DNA from 3 places in the Novosphingobium sp. fls2-241-R2A-195 genome. Region 2 is predicted to be linked to each of the others. Evidence: riboswitches for the same ligand, from Rfam matches in the RefSeq annotation. Region 2 holds a riboswitch; each other region holds the start of a gene.
The links. Region 2 has a riboswitch for cobalamin ahead of QRN25_RS15525 (TonB-dependent receptor). Riboswitches for the same ligand answer to the same signal wherever they lie in the genome.

Region 1 (6,576 bases), on a different contig from region 2:
CTGCGGAGCGCTGGCCGAGATCCCAGGCGACGGCGGTGGGCACCGCGCGGGTGTCGACCGAGTAGAAGTTGCGCCCGGTGGGCAGCACGTCCGGGCGGCCGCGCGTGGGGGCGCCAGAGGGTCCGGGCAGGACGAAGCGGCCGTCGAGCCCTGCGAGCAGGGCGGCGCTTTCAGCGGGGCCGCAGGCGTCCACGCGCGGGGCGAGGTCGGCGGCGATGGCGTGGAGGACGGCGGCGGTGCGCGGCAGGTCGTCGTCCCGGACTTGATCCGGGACCGCTGGCAAAACTTGGGGCGGGACCTTGCCGGGCGCGCCGATGAGTAGGCTGTTCACGGCCAGCGGTCCCGGATCAAGTCCGGGACGACGGGATACCCATTCCGCGGCCAGCAGTTCCAGCCGCTCCACAGTATCGCCGAGCGTGCGCCAGGGCTCACCCGAAACCGCCGCCAGCGCCTCCGGCCTCGGGCCATCCCAGCGGTCCGCCATATGGCAGTCGAGCGGGTCGAACCCCAGGGCGAAATCCTCGGCCATCGCCCGCAGCAGCGAGGCTTGCCCCGGCCCGTCATACCCGCGCGGCGTTCTCGCCAGCGCCACCAGAAGATCGCGCCGCAAGCGCCCCTCCGGCGATTGCCCGAAGACATGCAGCCCGTCGCGGATCTGCAGTTCCTTGAGTTCGCACAGATAGTTGTCGATCGCCGACAGCGCATCGTCGCCGTCACCCTCGGCTCCGGCGTCCTTGTCCAGCCCCTGCGAGCGGGCGAGGTCGATGATGTCCCTCCTCAGCCGCTCCAGACGGCGCGGGTCCATCCCGGCAGCGAGGTAGTATTCGTCCACCAGCGCTTCGAGATGCTTGAGCGGGCCATAGCTTTCGGCGCGGGTGAGGGGCGGGGTCAGGTGGTCGACGATTACCGCGCCGATGCGGCGCTTGGCCTGCGTGCCCTCGCCGGGGTCGTTGACGATGAAGGGATAGAGTTGCGGCAGCGGCCCGGCGCAGATCTCCGGGAAGCACTCGGCCGAGAGCGAGATCGCCTTGCCGGGCAGCCATTCGAGGTTGCCGTGCTTGCCCACATGCACCAGCGCCTGCGCGCCGAACTTGCGCTCCAGCCAGACGTGGAAGGCGAGGTAGGCGTGCGGCGGCGGCAGCGCCGGGTCGTGGTAGGTTTCCTTGGCGTCGATGTTGTACCCGCGCGCCGGTTGCACGGCGACGCAGACATTGCCGAAGCGGTGGACGGCAAGGCGGAACGCGCCGTCTTTTACGAACGGATCGGCAGAGGGTAGGCCCCAGCGCTCCAGCATCTTCGCGCGCGCGCCTTCGGGCACCTCGGCGAAGGCGGCTTCGTAGTCGGCCAGCGGCAGCGAAATCTCGCCGGGTCGATCCAGCGAGGTCAAGTCGTTGGTCACCCCGCCGGTCATCAGCCGCATCAGCGCCTGCCCGTCCTCGGGCGCGCCGCCGGTATCGTATCCGGCGGCACGAAGGCTGGAGAGGATCGAGGCCGCGCTGGCGGGCGTGTCGAGGCCGACGCCGTTACCGATCCGCCCGTCGCGATTGGGATAGTTCGCCAGCACCAGCGCCACCTTGCGCTGCGCGGGCGCGGTGCGGCGCAGGCTCGCCCAGTTGGCGGCGAGGTGGGCGACGAACGCCACCCGGTCCGGCGCGACGCGGGGGACGACGATGCCGCACTTCGTCACTTCGTCGAAGCGTTCGGCCGCCTTGAAGGCGACGGCGCGGGTGAACAGGCGGCCGTCGAGTTCGGGCAGCGCCACGTTCATAGCCAGATCGCGCGGGCCGAGGCCGCGTGCGGCGGCCTGCCAGTCCGCTTCCTCGACACCCGCGAAAGCGACCTGCAGGATCGGGCAGTCGGCGCGTTCGAGAACCCCGCCGACGCGCGGCTCGCCCGAGGAAGAGGAGGCGAAGCTGGTGGCATTGACGATCACGTCGGGCGCAATCTCGGTCATCAGGCCGCCGAGCCGGTCGATGGCGAAAGGCTCCCGCAGCGCCCGGACATGGACGGCGGCGACGTTGAACCCGCGAGCCTGCAATGCGGCGACCATCGCGTCCACGGCGTCGAGCGTGCCCGCGATCATCAGCGCGCGGTAGAATACCAGCAGCACGACGGGGGCGTCGGGACGCCATGATGCGCGCAAGTCGGCCAAGCTCGGCCGGTCCACGCCTTGCACGTAGAGCCCCGCGTCGGCCACCGGCACCGGGTCGTCGGGCTGGCCGGAATCCTCGCCGATCAGCCGCGCGGCGGTGCGCAGGAACGAGAGGGCATTGGCGCTGCCCCCCTGCCGCAGATAGTCGCGGAGGTGCTCGACCGTCTCGGCGGGGAGGGTGGAGGCGACCGTCAGCGTCGGATCATCCTCTCGCCCGTCGGCGATGGCCGCGAAGGCGATGCCCTTCTCGCGGGCGATCAGGGCGATTTCGTCGATGCCGTAGGGCCAGTAGCTCTTGCCGCCGAGCAGCACCACGCACACGAATTTTGCGTGGGCGATCACCTTCTCGACGTAGAGATCGACCGAATACGGGTGCCGCAACTGCAGCAGGTTGGCGAGGCGGACGCTGGGCGCGCCCTCCGGCAGCCCTGCCGCTGCCTTGGCGAAGCAGGCGAGTTCGCTGTCCGCCACCGTCAGGATGACGATGTCGCCCGGCGGCTGGTCGAGGTCGATCGCCTCCTCGCCGTTGGAGATCGTGCCCGGGGTGGCGGAAAGCAGGTGCATCAGGCGGCGCTCGCCGGGCTGACGGCAGAGCTAACCGCCCTGGATTGCTTCACCCGCTGCGCGGGTTCGCAATGACGAAGGAGGGGGTAGAGCCGGAGGTCTTCGTTCAACGCCCGTCCGCTTCCCCACCGCTCGTCATTGCGAGCGCAGCGAAGCAATCCAGGGCGGTTCGCGCGGCTCTGGATTGCCGCGCGGCTGCGCCGCTCGCAATGACGAAGGGAGAGAGAAGGAATCACGCCGGGACCGAACCCAGCACGCCTGCCAGCGCGGCTTCGATGGCGGCCTGATCGAGCCCCTTCTGGCCGATCACCACCAACTGCGTGCGGCGCGGTTCTTCGGGCTTCCACGCGCGGTCGAAGAAGTGCTGGATGCGCGGGCCGACGCCCTGCAGCACGAGGCGGCTGGGCTTGCCCGCCAGCGCGACCATGCCCTTCACGCGCAACACGTCGTGCGCGGCGATCTGGTCCTTCAGGCCCGCCAGCAGCGCGTCGAGGTCCGCCACTTCGCCGCCGTTCAGGATGAAGGTGTCGAAGTCGTCATGGTCGTGATCGTCGTCGAGGCCGTCGATATGCGACTTGCGGCTGTCGAGGTCGTCCTCGGCGGCCGCGACGATGCCGAGCAGCGCGGCGATGTCCACCGCGCCGTGGTCCGCGCGCACGATCTTGACGCCGGGGCGCGTCTCAGCGGCGACGGTCTTCTCGACTTCGGCCAGCACGTCCGCATCGACGAGGTCGGTCTTGTTGAGCACCACCATGTCGGCGCAGCCCAGCTGTTCCTCGAACAGTTCCTCGAGCGGGCTGTCGTGGTCGAGGTTGGGATCGGCGGCGCGGGCGGCGGCGAGGGCTTCCTCGTCCGTAGCGAAGCGACCGGCGGCGACGGCATCGGCATCGATCAGGGCGATCACGCCGTCCACCGTCGCGCGGGTGCGGATGTCCGGCCACTGGAAGGCCTTCACCAGCGGCTTGGGCAGCGCGAGGCCCGAAGTCTCGATGATGATGTGGTCGGGCGGGGTCTCGCGGTCGAGCAGCTTCTGCATCGTCGGCAGGAAGTCGTCGGCCACGGTGCAGCAGATGCAGCCGTTGGCGAGTTCGAGGATATCGTCCTCGGGGCAGGCCTCGTCGTTGCAACCCTTGACCAGTTCGCTGTCGACGCCGACGTCGCCGAACTCGTTGATGACGAGGGCGAGGCGGCGGCCCTTCGCGTTCTGCAGCAGGTGGCGGATCAGCGTGGTCTTGCCGGCGCCGAGGAAGCCGGTGATGACGGTGGTGGGTACTTTGCTCAAGGCTCTCAACTCCCGCGCCGGCGACTTCTCGCGGCGGGGCGTACCGGCGCTTTCGCGCCGGCGCGGGGCAGGGGCGACGGACAGGCGCGAAGACGCCCGGCGACCTGCTCCGCTGCGGCCCCTAAGCCGCATGCGTGTCGTCGCTCAGACGGTGAACCGTGCCGCGGCCATCCCCTGGACCAAGGCAAGAGCGACCAGACGCCGGCAGGTCTCCTGGCTCGCGGGTCACAGCTTGATGCACGGCCTTCCCGAAGCCTCGCATGTCGCAGCGTCCGGCCTCAGTGGCTGCCTCCCCGCACGGTGAGGGGGGAAGCGATGTGCATCGCGCTCGCCGCTTACAGTTGCAGGGACAGCTGCGGATTCGAACGGCGAACCGTTCCCACCGCCTTCCCTTTTAAGCCCCTTGCGGGGCACCGGCGCGATCTTGTCCCCGGCGGATACCGGGAGGCAGGGGTGGGCGCAAGTGTTGGTTTCAGCGTGCCGGAAGGATGCGGGCGCGGCATTCTCCGAAACCTATGGAAACGAAGCCCTCTGCGGCGGCGGTGGCGGTGATGGAGATTTCGTCGCCGTCCTCCAGGAACGTGCGGGTCTCGCCACTGGCCAAGGTGAGGGGCGACTTGCCGCCCTGCGACAATTCCATGAGGCTGCCGAAACCCTCTCGCTCGGGAGCGGAAATCGTGCCGGTGCCGAGCAGGTCGCCGGGCGTCAGGTTGCAGCCATTGGATGCATGGTGCGCGACCATCTGGTTCACCGTCCAGTACATGTTGGTCGCCGGGCCTTGGCTGAGGCGATGGGGCGGAAGCCCGGCCTTGCGCATGGCCTGCGTGGTCAGGTGGACCTGCAGCATAACGCCCAGCGCGCCGTGGGCCTGATCATCCGCGTCAGACAGATAGGGCAGGGGCTGCGGGTCGCCTTCAGGTCGGGGCGGCTGGGCCACGCGGAAGGGCGCAAGGGCTTCGGGCATGACGACCCATGGCGAGATCGTCGAGTGAAAGTTCTTCGACAGGAACGGGCCGAGCGGCTGGTACTCCCAGCCTTGCACGTCGCGCGCGGACCAGTCGTTGAGCAGGCAGAAACCGGCGATATGCTGCGCAGCATCGGTGATCGGCACGGGCTCGCCGAGGTCGTTGCCGCTGCCGATCCAGACGCCCATTTCCAGTTCGTAGTCGAGCCTTGCAGTCGGCGCGAAGATCGGCGCATCGGCCTCGGGCGGCTTGCGCTGGCCGGTGGGGCGCACGACCGGAACACCCGAGGGACGGATCGAGGACGCGCGGCCGTGATAGCCGATCGGCACGTGCTTGTAGTTGGGCAGCAGCGGGTTGTCCGGGCGGAACTGGCGGCCGATGTTGTTGGCGTGATGGATACCGACATAGAAGTCGGTGTAGTCGCCGATGCGTGTCGGCAGGTGCGGCATGCAGGCTTCGACCGGGTGCAGCATGGGCTCGATGACCGGGCGGCGGGTTTCGTCGCAGAGCAGGTCGGAGAGGGCATGGCGCAGGGCGCGGCGGTCTTGCGCGGGGATGGCCAGCAGGCGGGCCATGTCCGCATCGCTGCAGATTTCGGCGAGGTTTGCGGGGACGAGGCCTGCTGTGGCCAGTGCACGGATGTTCAGGATCTGGTCGCCGATTGCAACACCGATCCGCGTCGGTGTCTCTTCTGAGGTGGAGAACACACTGAAAGGCAGGTTCTGGACCGGGAAGTCGCGGTGGCCTTCGGCGCTTTCAACCCAGCTCTTGCGGGCAGGGTCATGGGTTTCGTCGATAGTCCACCAGTTCACAGGTCGCTCTCCTTGGCCTTGCGTCTTGCGGCGGGTTGTTCCCGGCTGCTGCGTCGGCCTTGCGTTATCCGTACGAGCGCACGAAGACTAGTGGCAAACCTTCCCGTCCAACTCTTCGTCATTGCGAGCGCAGCGAAGCAATCCAGGGCAGCACTACGCCGCCTTGGATTGCTTCGCTGCGCTCGCAATGACGAAAGGGCGCGCGTCAACCCATCGGCGGCTGGGGCACGTCCAGGCGCGCGATCAGGCCGCCTTCGGGCGCGGCGGCGAAGGAGAGTTGGCCGTCGAAGCGCGCCATCAGCCGGTGCGCGGTCGGGATGCCGAGACCGAAGCCCTTGGTGTCCCGCGCCCGCGCCGCGTCGAGGCGGAAGAACGGGTCGAGGATCGCCTCGAAATAGGCGGAAGGGATGCCCGGCCCGGAATCGGCGATCTCGATGCGCCAGTGCCCTTCGTGGCGGAGCACGGCGACCTGAGCCTCGCCGCCGAACTGGATGGCGTTCTCCACCAACGCCGCCAGCGCCAGTTCCACCGGCTCGCGGAAGGTCCGGGCGAGGGTGGGGACGGAGGCGTCGAAGCGGGCGCGCGTCCCGTAAGGATGCAGCACGTGCGCGACCACTTCGGTGAGGTCCAGCGTTTCGGGCTGGGCGTCGAGGTGCTGCGCGCGCAGGAAGCGCTGCAGCGAGGCGAGCAGGGCTTCCATTTCATCGACGCTGGCAAGGATCACCCCGCCCAGTTCGGCATCGTCGATGAGTTCCGCCGCGACCTTCTGGCGCGAGAGCGGCGTGCGCAAGTCGTGGCTGA
Region 2 (6,576 bases):
GAACGTCCGAAATATGTCGCGATTGATTTTCTCCAATCTCTAGCGGCTCGATTTGGGACTTTCGCGACTGTTGCTTCTGAGCTCACGAATCAAGAGACCAGGCACTCTCAGTGTTCCGATTGCTAACCATCCTTTGGCGTCAGCCGCCCTTGTTTCGGTTGTTCACGAATAAACTCGCTCTCCTCCAAGCGGTCGTTCTTACGTGATTTCGGATAATGGCGGTTGTAACGGGTGGCTACCGCCCAATGGGCCTGAAAATCGCCCAAAGCGTTCTTGACCCGCGCGCGACACATCCCACAAACAGCTCTGATGGATCATGATTTCGCCAACTTATCCCAGTCTCAGTTCGAGGATCTTTGCCGCGATCTGATCGGTGCTGAACTTGGGGTTCGGTTCGACGCCTTCCCTGAGGGGCCTGACGACGGCATGGACGGGTCGGTCTCTACCTCCGATGACGATCGCTAACGCAGCCTTGGAGCCTTACGCCGAAACGCGATGTAGGATTCTATATTGAGTACCGGATTGGTTACTTTAATCGCATCGCGCTCCGCTTCCGCGCCTAACAAGAAAGACACGATCATAACTTCGCTTTGCAGAAGGTTCAGCAGTTCGTTTAAAGGCTGATCGTCAGAATTTTTGAGCCGCAATGAATTATCGCCATTCCTTCCATGCCGGCAATAGCGCCGATGTCGTCAAACACAGCCTCCTCATCGCCTTGGTGCGGGCCTTGCAGCAGAAGCCGGGCGCGCTGACTCTGATCGATACCCATGCCGGTTGCGGGCTGTACGATCTTGGCGGTGACGAAGCTCAACGCACCGGCGAGGCCGCGCACGGCGTTCTGCAGGCCTTTGCGGACCCGAACCCCTTGCTGGACGACTATCGTGCCGCCGTGCAGGCGGTAAATGTGGGGGGAGAACCCCAGCTTTACCCCGGCTCGCCTCAGTTTCTGACGCAGCTTTTGCGCGAGCAGGATTTACTGATCCTCAACGAAAAACACCCGGAAGACGCTGACACCCTGCGCGGCGTGATGCGGGGCACCGGTGCGGCCGTGCATCAACGCGACGCTTACGAACTGTGGCTGGCTATGGTGCCGCCCCGCACCGCGCGCGGGGTGGTGGTGGTCGACCCGCCCTATGAGCAGACGGACGAACGCGCACGCATCGCCACCACCCTCTCCGCCGCTCACCGCAAATGGGCGCATGGCGTGACGGTGATCTGGTATCCGCTGAAAGACGGCGCCACGCACCAGCGATGGAAGGCGCAGTTGCGCAAGCTCGGCATCCCGAAATTGCTGGTGGTGGAGCATTGGCTCTACGATAGCGAGCAGCCCGGCATCTATAACGGCGCGGGCCTCTTCATCGTCAATCCGCCCTACGCGTTCACGCAAACACTGGCTCCACTGCTGGAAGCTTTGCGCGCGGCGTTAGCCCCCGAAGGACACAAGGGCGAGATTATATGCGATTGGTTGGGCGGCTGAAATGCCCCTATCCTTCCCTTCTTTCGGAGGGGGGAAGGGCCGGGCGCTGAAGGACGCCGCCTGCACAGGCAATCAGCCTGCGTTCGCCGTATGCCTAAAGGAAATGGGCGCGTATCAGGCGACGATCATGAGGGAAGGGTGGAGTGTAGCTGCCGGTATGCTAGAGGCATGTCATGCTTCACAAACATGGCCGTGGCGGCACCGTCGAAATCGATGGGTTCAAATATGACTGGGAACTCCTCACCGACCCTCAATTATCTTCTTCCGATGGCTGGAAGGGCATGACGGTGTCCCTGCGTCAGCACGACATGCCACGTGAAGCAGTGCTGGAATTTCCGGCGCCAAAGCGCCTGTTGAAAGGATTGCCGAAAGGGCGATTGCATATCAACGACACGATTGCTTCACGCGGCGTGCGAGCAGCATTGTCGGCAGGATGGGATCCGACGTCGCGAGGCAAACCTATTGTATTTATGGTCGATGCCAACGGCGACTAAGCGGACGCAAATCGTGGACGCGCACACCGCAGATGTAAACTTAGTCGGACAAGATAGTGCCATTCCTACTTCGTGACCGACAAAGCAGACGGGCTGCACCTGGGGAATGGAAATCGGCGATTGAGCGACCAACCAGGGTCGGAACGGATCTTCGCATTGAGTAGAATCGCAGCACGACCACGCCCTGCCCTGCCGAACGGCGGGGCAGGGCAGGGCGTTTGATCAGAATGTGAAGCGTGCGCCGATCTTGAACGTGCGCGGCTCGATCACGCGGCTGAGACGCCCCTCCACCGGGCCATGGGTGTCGAACGCCGGGATGTAGGATTCGTAGTAGTACGCGATGTCCTTGTCGTGGCTGTCGAAGATATTCAGCACCTCACCGTAGATCTCGATCTTGCGGCCCTTCCATGCGGCGCGGGCGTTGACGATCGTGCTGCCCTTGTCGCGCACCGAATTGTCCTCGATCAGCGGGTAGGGCCCCAGATGTCGGACGCGCACGCTCGCCTCCCATGAGTCGAGCACGATCGCCGCGCCGGCAGAGACCGCGTTCTCGACCGCGTTGGGAATGCGATCGCCATTGTCGTAGCGCGAGTGACTGGCGACATAGCTGCCGTCGAGTGCCAGCCACGGCAGCGGCCGCCAGAACCCGACTACCTCGTAGCCATGACGCTTGCTGGCGCCAGTCGGCTCCACCGCGTTGGAATCGCCGACGAAGCGCAGTTCGCTGCCCACGTCGAGCCACCAGTACGTGGCCGTCAGCGAGACGGTGCCCAGTTGCAGGCGCCCGCCCAATTCCTTGCCGGTGCCGCGCACGAGCACGGGCACGGGGGATTCCACGTTTATCGCGCCGCGCACGTCGTTGGAGTGGAAACCGCGTCCCCAGTTGGCGTAGACCTCGAACTGAGGGACGATCTCGTAGGCTGCAGATACCTTGGGTGATATGATGGAATCATGCCCACTGCCGGTTCCCAGATCGGCCGCCACGGCATCTCGCGCGCGAACCGTGTAGCGGTAGTAATCTGCCCGCATGCCGCCGGTCAGCCTGAGGCCACGCGCCGGCTTCCAGGTCGCTTCACCGTAGAGCGCGCCGGACAGTTCCTCGACGTGGTATCGTCCCAGTGAGGACAGGAAGGCGCGGGTGTCTGCGCGATTTACCCCGACATTGCCGATGTGATCGTAGCGGTTTTCGGTTCCCACGCTCAATTGCAGCGTCGAGTCCACATCCCACTGCTTGCGCGCGGTGAGGCCCACGATCCAGCGCTTGTCGAACTGGTCGATCTGCGCACTGGTGCCATCGGGATCGGCGTACGTCGGGTTCGAATACATGTTCCAGTTGTAGTACTGGGCATAGACATTCGCGTTCCAGCTCGGCTGCCGCATCGCGATGTTGCCAACCCAGCGTGTGGTGCGGCCGCGCGCCGAAGGATCGGGCGAGCAGAACTCGTCAGGACACAGCGCGCTGCCGATGATCCGCTCCGGGATCTGCTCGGTCGGCCGCCAGGTGGCGTGGTAGGCATGGAGCGAAGCTTCGAGGGTGCCTCCGCCGGTGGGCGCGGTGTACTTCGCGAAGCCGGAGTAATGCCGAAGGTGTTCTGCCTCCTGCCAGGGCCCGTCATAGCGCTTCGCCTGCCCCACCAGCGTCAGGCTGCCACCCGCCACATCCTTGACGGTTCCACCGGCGGCCAGGCGCCCCGACATGTAGGATCCCCCTTCGACCGAGATCCACGGGCGGTCGAACCCATCGATAGTGGTCATGGAGGCCGCGCCCGCCAGTGCGAAGTCGCCGCCATCGGCGCGGTACGGTCCCTTGCGAAAATCCTCTCGGGCGACGACCTCGGGGATCAGACCGTTGAGATCGAGATAACCCTGACCGTGACCATGGCTACGCAGGTTCATCTGCACGCCGTCGATGTAGGTCGTGAAGTCGGTGCCGTGATCAAGGTTGAAGCCGCGCAGGAAGTACTGGTTAGCCTTGCCGCTGCCCGAATGCTGCGCCGCCACCATGCCGGGCACCGCCTCGAGCAGTTCGGCGACCCGCAGCAGCGGACGGACCAGCAGGTCGGATCCGCCGACGCTACCTTCGCTGGCGGCATGAGCGGTGCCGATCTTGGCCTCGCCGCGTCCGAACACCACGATCTCACTGGAGCCGCCGGGTGCGATGTCGGCGGGGACCTCTTTGGCTTGCGCTGGCACCGTCGCCAGTACCATTGCGCTGCCAGTCGCGATCCCTGTCGCGATGCGCACCAGCGCAACGGTTGTCATCAAATTCATCGTCATTCCCCCCGGGCGCCTGCGACTGGGTGGGAGACGTGCCGCCATAAAGACGGTCGGCACGCGCCTGCGGCCGGACGCCGCGGGCGACCGTCTGCGCGAACCGATGCGGCCTCCACCGCTGGTTCGTCGCTCGAACGGAATGATTCCGGGCCCTGGCCACCCCCTGGACCACGGCATGAGCGACCAGACGCAGGCAGGTCTCCTGGCTCACGGGTCAACGCAGCGATGCACGGCCTTCCCAGGCCTCGCATGTTGCAGCGTCCGGCCCAGTGACTGGCGGCAGGACCCTTCGCCCCGCCGCGCATATGCATCGCGCTCACCGCTTACAGTTGCAGGGACAGCCTCGGATTCGAGGGGCAAAAACCCCTCTCACCGCGTTCCCTTTTAAGCCTCTTTCGAAGCACCGGCGCGATCTCGTCCGCGCCGATGAGGGCGCAGGCACAGCGCGCTATCCCAACCCTTCCCAAGACACAAGAGTGTCTGATTGGTCGCAGAATGTTTTTGGAAATATCGCGCGGCGCCGCAGCGGAAAGATTGCGGATATAAAGAAAGCAGACAAGCCGGAGTAGACGTAGGCAATCCGAGTCTGAGTGTCAGCTAAGGATCGACGGCAGTAGCGATTGACAGGCACCTTATGAGCACTGCCCAGCCGGGTATTGGTAATTATAAGTAACTGTCAATATGGGGGCTGTACCATTCGTCGATCGTAAGGCTGCGCCAAAACTCTGTCGATATCCCGATTTTTTAAAGGATTTCATGCCTATCGACACGATCAGTTCTAACACCTCGCCTTTGCTATCCTCGGGCAGTTTAAGAATCCTCGTCGCGATGGCTAAGGTGTCCGTCGCGGCGAGGAAAGCTTGCTTCCGAACTGATGGTTTCCAGATCCCGGCCGTCAACGTGTATTTTTACGCAGCGAGACTTCGTCGAGCGCTTCGCCGGTGGCAGTGTAGGCGCGGTAGGTCAGGTGATCCGGAGTCACATCGATAACTTGATAGGCCTGCGTGCGTGACGCCGACTTGCGCGCCCAGGTCAAGCTGCCGACATCGTACATTTTGGGACCGGCCACCGACACCGCATACGTTGAGCCGGCATCGTCGGTGGTCGGGCCATCTGGGCCGATTGCGCCGCGTGCATAGCCATGGTCGTGGCCCTGCAGCACCAGATCGACCTTGTACTTGTCGATCAGCGGTTTCAGTGCCGCGCGCACTTTCGGGTTGTCGCGGCCCGGTTCGCTGGAGAACAGCGGGAAGTGCAGGAACATCACCGTCCAATGGCTGGGGTTGTGCGCCAGAAGGCCATCGAGCCACTTGATGATGGATTTCCTCGCCTTCTCATCGCGGTCGACCTGCATGGAATCGATCGAGATCAGGCGCAGGCCCTGATAGTCGGTGTACCAGCTGGTTTCGCGGCTGGCGGGAACGTCGGCCGGGCCGTCTTCGGGCAGGGTGAACTGGCGGCGCCACTGGCCGTTGATCGAGGAGCCGGCGCGGGCGGTCTCGTCCTTGACGTATTCGTGATTGCCCGGCGTCGGCATCTGCGGGGTCTGGGCATAGAGGAAGCCGCCGGCCGTGAACCATTCGCCCCATTCGGCGTCGCTGTCGTGGCGGTTGATGAGATCGCCCGCATGGATCGTGAACGCCGCGTCGCCCGCCTGCCGGAAGGCCATGCGCAGCGTGCGCGAGGCTTCGGACAGGATCTGGTTCTGCATGTCGCCCATGTAGATGAAGCGGAACGGCTTCGCCTCGCGCGAGGCGGTGCGGAACTGCAGCCATTCGGACCAGTGCGTGCCGTCGCCCACGCGGTAGGCGTAGACGGTATCGGCCTGCAGGCCCTTCAGCACCGCCGAGTGATAGGCGGCACGGAAGGCGGGGTCCTCGCGCACGGGCAGGACGGCGTCGTCGGTCGTCGCGGCGAGGGTCATCGGGGATTTCACGAAGTCCGGGCTGCTGGTCGCCACCGCATATTGCACCTGCCCGGCAGAGCCCGGCGCCGAGCGCCAGGTCACCGCCATCTCGCTCGCCGGGTCGGCGGTGAGATTGAGCACGATGCGCTCGGGGTTCACCGTCGCCGGGGCGAGGATCACCGCAGGGGGCGCGGCGGGAACGGCATCAGCCGCCCCCGCCGCGCTGAGGGGAAACGCGCTCAGCAACAGCGCGCTGGCAAGGGTTCGGGTCGCAGTCATCCTTGTTCCCCTCAGAAGATCATGTTGAAGCCGAGCGTCATGCTGCGGCCGTTCTTGACATAGGCGCGGCTGGCGCCGGTGCCGGACGAGACGGTTTCCCAATATGTGTGGGAATCGAAGAGGTTGCGGACCTGGAACTGGATCGA
Region 3 (6,576 bases), on a different contig from region 2:
CCGCGCAAACCTCCCTGGATTGCTTCGCTGCGCTCGCAATGACGAGGGGTCAGGGAACCATTGCAAGGAGGGCGGTCCACGGCCAGCGGTCCCGGAACAAGTCCGGGACGACGCCTGCCGGGAACCGCCCCTTGGCTCACATCTTCACGCGGATGCCGGCATAGGCCGAGCGGCCGGGCGTGCCGTACGTGCGCACCACTTCGTAATGCTCGTCGAACAGGTTCTCGACGCGGCCATAGACCTCGACATTGTGCGTCACCGCGAAGGCGCCGCGCAGGCCCACGACTACGTTGCCACCAACGTACTGCGTGTTCGCGGTATCGTCGTAGCGCCCGCCGCCGACCCGCAGGTCCGCGCCCAGCTTCAGACCGACCGCCCACGCCTTGTCGATGCTGGCGTAGAGATTGCTCTTGGGACGACGCGCCAGCTGCGCGCCGGTGTCCTCGTTGACGGCGTCGAGGTAGGTATAGGCGAGGTTCACGTCGAAGCCCTGCCAGTCGGTCACCTGCATCCCCAGTTCCACACCCTGCGCCCGCGAGCGGCCGACGTTGTAGTAATTGAAGTTCGCAAGGTCGTAGTCGATCAGGTTCTTCGTCTTGCGATCGAAGTAGGTCAGCGTGAAGCGACCGGTCCCTTCGGCGAAAGGCTGCTCGATGCCGACATCCCAGCTCTTCGACGTCTCGGGATCGAGCGCGCGGAAGCCCGCGTTGGTGTAGAGCTGGTAGAGCGAGGGCGCCTTGAAACCCTCGCCGTAGCTGGCCCGCAGGACCGGGGCGCTGTCGCCGCCGCCGATCACCCAGGCGCCGTTGGCAGCGAAGGTCGTGCGGTCGCCGAAGTCCGAGTTGTCGTCGTAGCGCAGGCCGCCGTTCAACGTCAGGCCGGCGAACGGACGCAGCGTCAGGTTGCCGAACAGGCTGTCGATGGTGGTCGAATCCTTCGAGCCGTAATTGTCGTCGAACTTCTGCTTCTCGGTCTCGCCGCCGACCAGTACGCTGGCCTGCTCGATGGGCGCGAAGCTGACCTGGCCCTCGAAGCGCTCGGTGCGGCCGTTGGTGGTGTAGGGGCCGAACACCGCGTCGTCGGAGATGCGGCGCGTGTCGTTGATGCCATAGCCGACGCGCGCGTTCAGCCGCCCGTCGAGGCCCGCATAGCGCAGGTTCGCATAGCCCAGCGTATCGCGCTTCATCCCGACGTTGAGGGCATCGGCGCCGGTGTTGTCGTAGTCGTAGTTCGCCTTGGTATAGAACCCGCCCGCATCGGCCGAGAGGCCGGGCGCGAACTCGATCGAGGCGCGGGCATTGGCGCTCTTGCTCTCGAAGCCGTCCTTCTCGGTGGCGCCGCGGCGCTCGTTGAAGGCCGAGAAGCCGTCGCCCTTGAGCCAGTTTCCGCCCAGCGTCAGCCCGACCGGGCCGACGAGACCCGCCGCCGAGACACTCGCCTGTTTGCGGTCGCGCCAGCCATATTCGGCCTGGCCGCGCGCGGTCCACTGTTCGGTCGGGCGGGCGGTGATGAAGTTGATGACGCCGCCCACCGCGCGGCTGCCCCACAGCACGCCCGAGGACCCGCGCACGACCTCGACGCGGTCGAACTGGCCGATCGGCAGCGCGCCGAAGTCGAAGCCGCCGCCGACGTCGCCGGGATCGTTGATGCGCACACCGTCGATCAGCACCAGCGACTGCGCGTTCTCGGCACCGCGCACGAAAACGCTCGCGGGCTGGCCGAAACCGCCCGACTGCACGGTCGAGATGCCGGGGATGCGGGCAAGCACGTCAGTGGCGGTGGTCGCCTGCGTGCGCTCGATCTGGTCGCGGGTGACGACGCTGACGGACTGGCCGACCTGTGTGATCGGGGTCGGCTCACGGGTCGCGGTGACGGTGATGTCGGTGCGCGCCATCGCACGGTCGCCCGCCGCCATTTGCTCGCCGATCGCAACCGCGTCCTGTGCCAGCGCAGGCGTACTCACCGCAAGCGCGGTGCCGAGCAGAAACAGATACTTCATATGTCCTCCGAACCTTTGAACGTGCTTGTGCCGTTCACGGCGGAGGCATGCGCGCCTTCCTCATCGCGCGTCACACTCGCTGCATCCGGAAGAACCCCGTCCGGCTGCGGAACGACCGTCTCGGGCAGGTCTCCTGGCTCCCGGATCGTCAGTCGCGCCATCCGCCTTCCCGGCCCTCATACGGGCCAGTGGCATGGTGGAGGCGGCCTCCCCGGTCACAGTTGCGGGGGCAGCGCCGGTATTCGCACCCGGCTTCCCTCTTAGGCCCTTGCGGGCAACCCATGACGTAACCGCGCGGATAGTGCGGCATACAGGGGTTGGCAAGCGTTCGTCGTCCCGGACTTGATCCGGGGCCGGTGGCGGTCTTTAGGCTCGAGCCATGGGCAAGGCGCCACGCCGCAAGGACAGCCGTTCACGGCCAGCGGTCCCGGATCAAGTCCGGGACGACAGGGCGCAGCCAAATCTTAAGCCCTTATGCGTACAGAGCGTGGCTGTACCGCAACGGGACGGCCCGGAATGCCCGGATGCGCGCGCACCGGACACAGGCTAGGCCGGTGCTGCCGAATTGCGGCCGAAAGGAACCGAGTGAGCCCTGCCCCTTCCATTCCCGGACCAGACGCCGCCCCGGCGCCGGTGATGGATTCGCAAGGCGCTCCGTTCGAACGCCCGCGCGATTTCGTCGGCCGCTACCCGCGCCGCGCCCGCGGTGTCGGGCACCGCCCGGTCGTCCTGCGCCGCCGCTGGACCTTTGCAGTGACCGCGCTCGCCGCCGTCGCCCTTCCCGCCTTCGCCGCGCCGGAAGGCTGGGACAGCTTCGCCATCGCCGACGCCGCCCCGCAAGGCGCCGAAGCACTGCCCATGCCGTTCGAGCAGGCGGGCGCCAGCTTCCCCGGCTCGGCCTTCTATTACCTCGAAGCCGAGAAGGCCCCGCTTCAGGTCGGCGAAGGCATCCGCTCCGACGCCGACGACAGCGTCTCGGGCCCGCTGGCTACCGCGCGGCCGATCTACATCGACAACTCCGGCGTCGACCGCACCCGCGCGCTGCAGTGCATGACCGCCGCGATCTACTACGAAGCCGCGAGCGAGCCCGACGCGGGCCAGCGCGCGGTGGCGCAGGTCGTGCTCAACCGCATGGCCCACCCGGCTTATCCCAAGACCGTCTGCGGCGTCGTCTACGAGGGGTCGGAACGTTCGACCGGCTGCCAGTTCTCGTTCACCTGCGACGGCTCGCTCGCCCGCCGCCCGCAGCGCATGTTCTGGGACCGCGCCGAAAACGTCGCGCGCCAGGCGCTGGCAGGCTACGTCTACACGCCGATCGGCCTCGCCACGCATTATCATACTGTCCAGGTGCACCCCTACTGGGCGCCGAGCCTGCAATACCTTTCCACCATCGGCGCGCACCGCTTCTACGCGCTGCGCGGCGCGGCGGGCAGCGCGGCGACGTTCCGTTTCGCCTACCTCGGCGGCGAGCCGATGGCCGCTCCGCACCGCCATGACGACAGCGCCGATGCCGCCGCTGCAGCAGCGGCGCTCGACCCGCTCGCCGTCCAGCGCGCATTCGGCACGGCCCAGCCCGCGAAGGCGGAGCCGGTCGCGCAGGCAACCAGCCCGACCACGCCCATCCAGCCCAGCCCCGCCTATTCCAGCGAAGTGCAGCAGCGCGGCGGGGATTCGCTCTATACCGCCCGGAATCTGCCGGGTTCGCAGGGCATCAAGGCCGAGTACGCAAACTCCGGCCGCTGGATCACCCAGCCCGCAAATTGAAGATAATCGATTGCAACGGAGGCACCCGGGGAATGTCCCTAGGTGGTATCGTCAAGACTTGAGAAACCACGTCCCTGCATGATGGGTTCATCGCTGCCGGGGTAGAGGGTTGATCCGTCGACACCCACCAAGAAGAGAGACTATCCGCCCATGACCATCCGCTTCGCCGCCGCCATGAACGGGACGATGCCGGCCATTGCCGGAGTGCTCTGCACCGGCGCGCCGCTGGGCGCGGTCAACGACAATGCGGGAACGCGCCCATCCCTGCGCACCGTTGCCAAGGCGACCGCCATCGACGCAGGTATCGCCGAGGCCCTCATGCATTTCGCCCGGCACGGCCTCGCCGCCGCCGAGCAGGCCCGCATAGAGGCCGAAGCCGCCCACGATCGCGGCGACACGAGCGCGCGCGCCCGCTGGCTCGGCATCTGCCGCCACCTCGACCGCCGCATGGCCGCCGCTCTGGCAAAGCGCCTCGCGAGTTGAACGCTTAATCCTCCCTGTCGCGAAGCGATGGGGAGGTGGCAGTCGCGAAGCGACTGACGGAGGGGTGGGTTGCAATCCCCCTCCACCACCGACTACGTCGGCGGTCCCCCTCCCCATCGCTTCGCGACAGGGAGGATGAGAGTTTCGACGAGTCGCACCCAAAGCGACTTGCGCTCGCCATATCCCCGTTCGATACCATCCCCAGCGCCGCTAAACCCTTTCGCAACATTGCCGACAGGTGAACAAACAGGCGATTTCCGCCATTTCACCCCCTTTATTGCAATTGCGAACTATTATCAGATAAAAGCTGATGCAAAGACCCCTTTGCCGGTTGCAATGGTCTTCCAAGGGGCGTAGGGCCGCCCTCGCAAACACCGGCACCTGCCATTTGCGGGATTAGCGCAGGCCGCCTTGAAGTCCGAGAAATCCCGCCCTCGGGAAGGACACGAACGGATCATGGCTCGTAAGAAGATTGCCCTTATCGGCGCCGGCAACATCGGCGGTACGCTGGCGCACCTCGCGGCGCAGAAGGAACTGGGCGACATCGTCCTGTTCGACGTCGCTGAAGGTCTCCCGCAGGGCAAGGCTCTCGATCTCTCGCAGTGTGGTCCGGTCGAAGGCTTCGACGCCAAGATCACCGGCACCAACGACTATGCCGACATTGCCGGCGCCGACGTCATCATCGTCACCGCCGGTGTCGCCCGCAAGCCCGGCATGAGCCGCGACGACCTGCTCGGCATCAACCTCAAGGTGATGAAGTCGGTCGGCGAAGGCATCGCCGCCAACGCACCCGACGCTTTCGTGATCTGCATCACCAACCCGCTCGACGCGATGGTCTGGGCGCTGCGCGAATTCTCGGGCCTGCCGCACAACAAGGTCGTCGGCATGGCCGGCGTTCTGGACTCGGCCCGCTTCTCGACCTTCCTGGCATGGGAATTCGGCGTCTCGATCCGCGACGTGAACACCTTCGTGCTCGGTGGCCACGGCGACACCATGGTCCCGGTCGTGCAGTACTCGACCGTCAACGGCATCCCGGTTCCGGACCTCATCAAGATGGGCCGCACCACGCAGGAAAAGATCGACGCGATCGTGCAGCGCACCCGTTCGGGCGGCGGCGAGATCGTCGGCCTGCTGAAGACCGGCTCGGCGTTCTACGCACCGGCCGCCTCGGGCATCGCCATGGCCGAAGCCTACCTGGGCGACCAGAAGCGCATCCTGCCCGTCGCGGCTTATGTCGATGGCCAGTACGGCGTTGACGGCCTCTACGTCGGCGTGCCCGCAGTCATCGGCGCGAACGGCGTGGAGGAAGTCGTCGAGATCGAACTGGACGAGGAAGCCAAGGGCAACCTCCAGGTCTCGGTCGACGCGGTCAAGGAATTGCTGGTCGCCTGCAAGGGCATCGACGGCACCCTCGCCTGAGTTTTTGAATACCGCCCCCGCGACTGCCCCTCATTGTTGATACTCTCACAATGATGGGTAGCGCGGGGGCAAAATAGTTTCTTGGAACCTCCCCGGCCCAATCCGGCTGCTTCCACGATCAGGAACAGGAAAACCGATGTCGATCCTCGTTAACAAGAACACCAAGGTCATCACCCAGGGCATGACCGGCGCGACCGGCAGCTTCCACACCCAGGCTGCGCTCGACTACGGCACGCAGATGGTCGCGGGCGTGACCCCCGGCAAGGGCGGCCAGACCCACATCGGTCTGCCCCAGTACAACTCGGTCCACGAAGCCAAGGCTGCCACCGGCGCCAACGCCTCGTGCGTCTACGTGCCGCCATTCGGCGCCGCCGACGCGATCCTCGAGGCGATCGACGCCGAGATCGAACTGATCATCTGCATCACCGAGGGCATCCCCGTTCTCGACATGGTGCCCGTGAAGCGCGCCCTCACCGGCTCGAAGTCGCGCCTGATCGGCCCGAACTGCCCCGGCGTCCTGACCCCCAACGAGTGCAAGATCGGCATCATGCCCGGCAGCATCTTCTCGCAGGGTTCGGTCGGCGTCGTCTCGCGCTCGGGTACGCTGACCTATGAAGCCGTGTTCCAGACCACCGCGGCGGGCCTCGGCCAGACCACGGCTGTCGGCATCGGCGGCGACCCGGTCAACGGCACCAACTTCATCGACATGCTCGAACTCTTCCTCGCTGACGAAGCCACCAAGTCGATCATCATGATCGGCGAAATCGGCGGCTCGGCCGAAGAAGAAGCCGCGCAGTTCCTCAAGGACGAAGCCAAGCGCGGCCGTCGCAAGCCGATGGCGGGCTTCATCGCCGGTCGTACGGCTCCTCCGGGCCGCCGCATGGGCCACGCCGGTGCGATCGTCTCGGGCG

Region 1: linked by a shared signal. The riboswitch ahead of cobW (cobalamin biosynthesis protein CobW) and the one ahead of QRN25_RS15525 (TonB-dependent receptor) in region 2 are both predicted to bind cobalamin.
Region 3: linked by a shared signal. The riboswitch ahead of QRN25_RS01835 (TonB-dependent receptor domain-containing protein) and the one ahead of QRN25_RS15525 (TonB-dependent receptor) in region 2 are both predicted to bind cobalamin.

Annotation. Positions count from the first base shown of each region.
Region 1 covers NZ_JARVRY010000006.1:22,216-28,791, reverse strand. The annotation lists gene cobN (cobaltochelatase subunit CobN) at 1-2,716, opposite strand, end outside; gene cobW (cobalamin biosynthesis protein CobW) at 2,949-3,998, opposite strand; cobalamin riboswitch at 4,185-4,426, opposite strand; gene fahA (fumarylacetoacetase) at 4,471-5,775, opposite strand; gene QRN25_RS05405 (sensor histidine kinase) at 5,981-6,576, opposite strand, start outside.
Region 2 covers NZ_JARVRY010000021.1:71,217-77,792, reverse strand. The annotation lists gene QRN25_RS15535 (23S rRNA (adenine(2030)-N(6))-methyltransferase RlmJ) at 647-1,477, shown strand; gene QRN25_RS15530 (hypothetical protein) at 1,651-1,971, shown strand; gene QRN25_RS15525 (TonB-dependent receptor) at 2,194-4,248, opposite strand; cobalamin riboswitch at 4,421-4,668, opposite strand; gene QRN25_RS15520 (purple acid phosphatase family protein) at 5,141-6,430, opposite strand; gene QRN25_RS15515 (TonB-dependent receptor) at 6,442-6,576, opposite strand, start outside.
Region 3 covers NZ_JARVRY010000002.1:222,554-229,129, forward strand. The annotation lists gene QRN25_RS01835 (TonB-dependent receptor domain-containing protein) at 137-1,999, opposite strand; cobalamin riboswitch at 2,106-2,297, opposite strand; gene QRN25_RS01840 (cell wall hydrolase) at 2,585-3,763, shown strand; gene QRN25_RS01845 (hypothetical protein) at 3,914-4,246, shown strand; gene mdh (malate dehydrogenase) at 4,703-5,665, shown strand; gene sucD (succinate--CoA ligase subunit alpha) at 5,802-6,576, shown strand, end outside.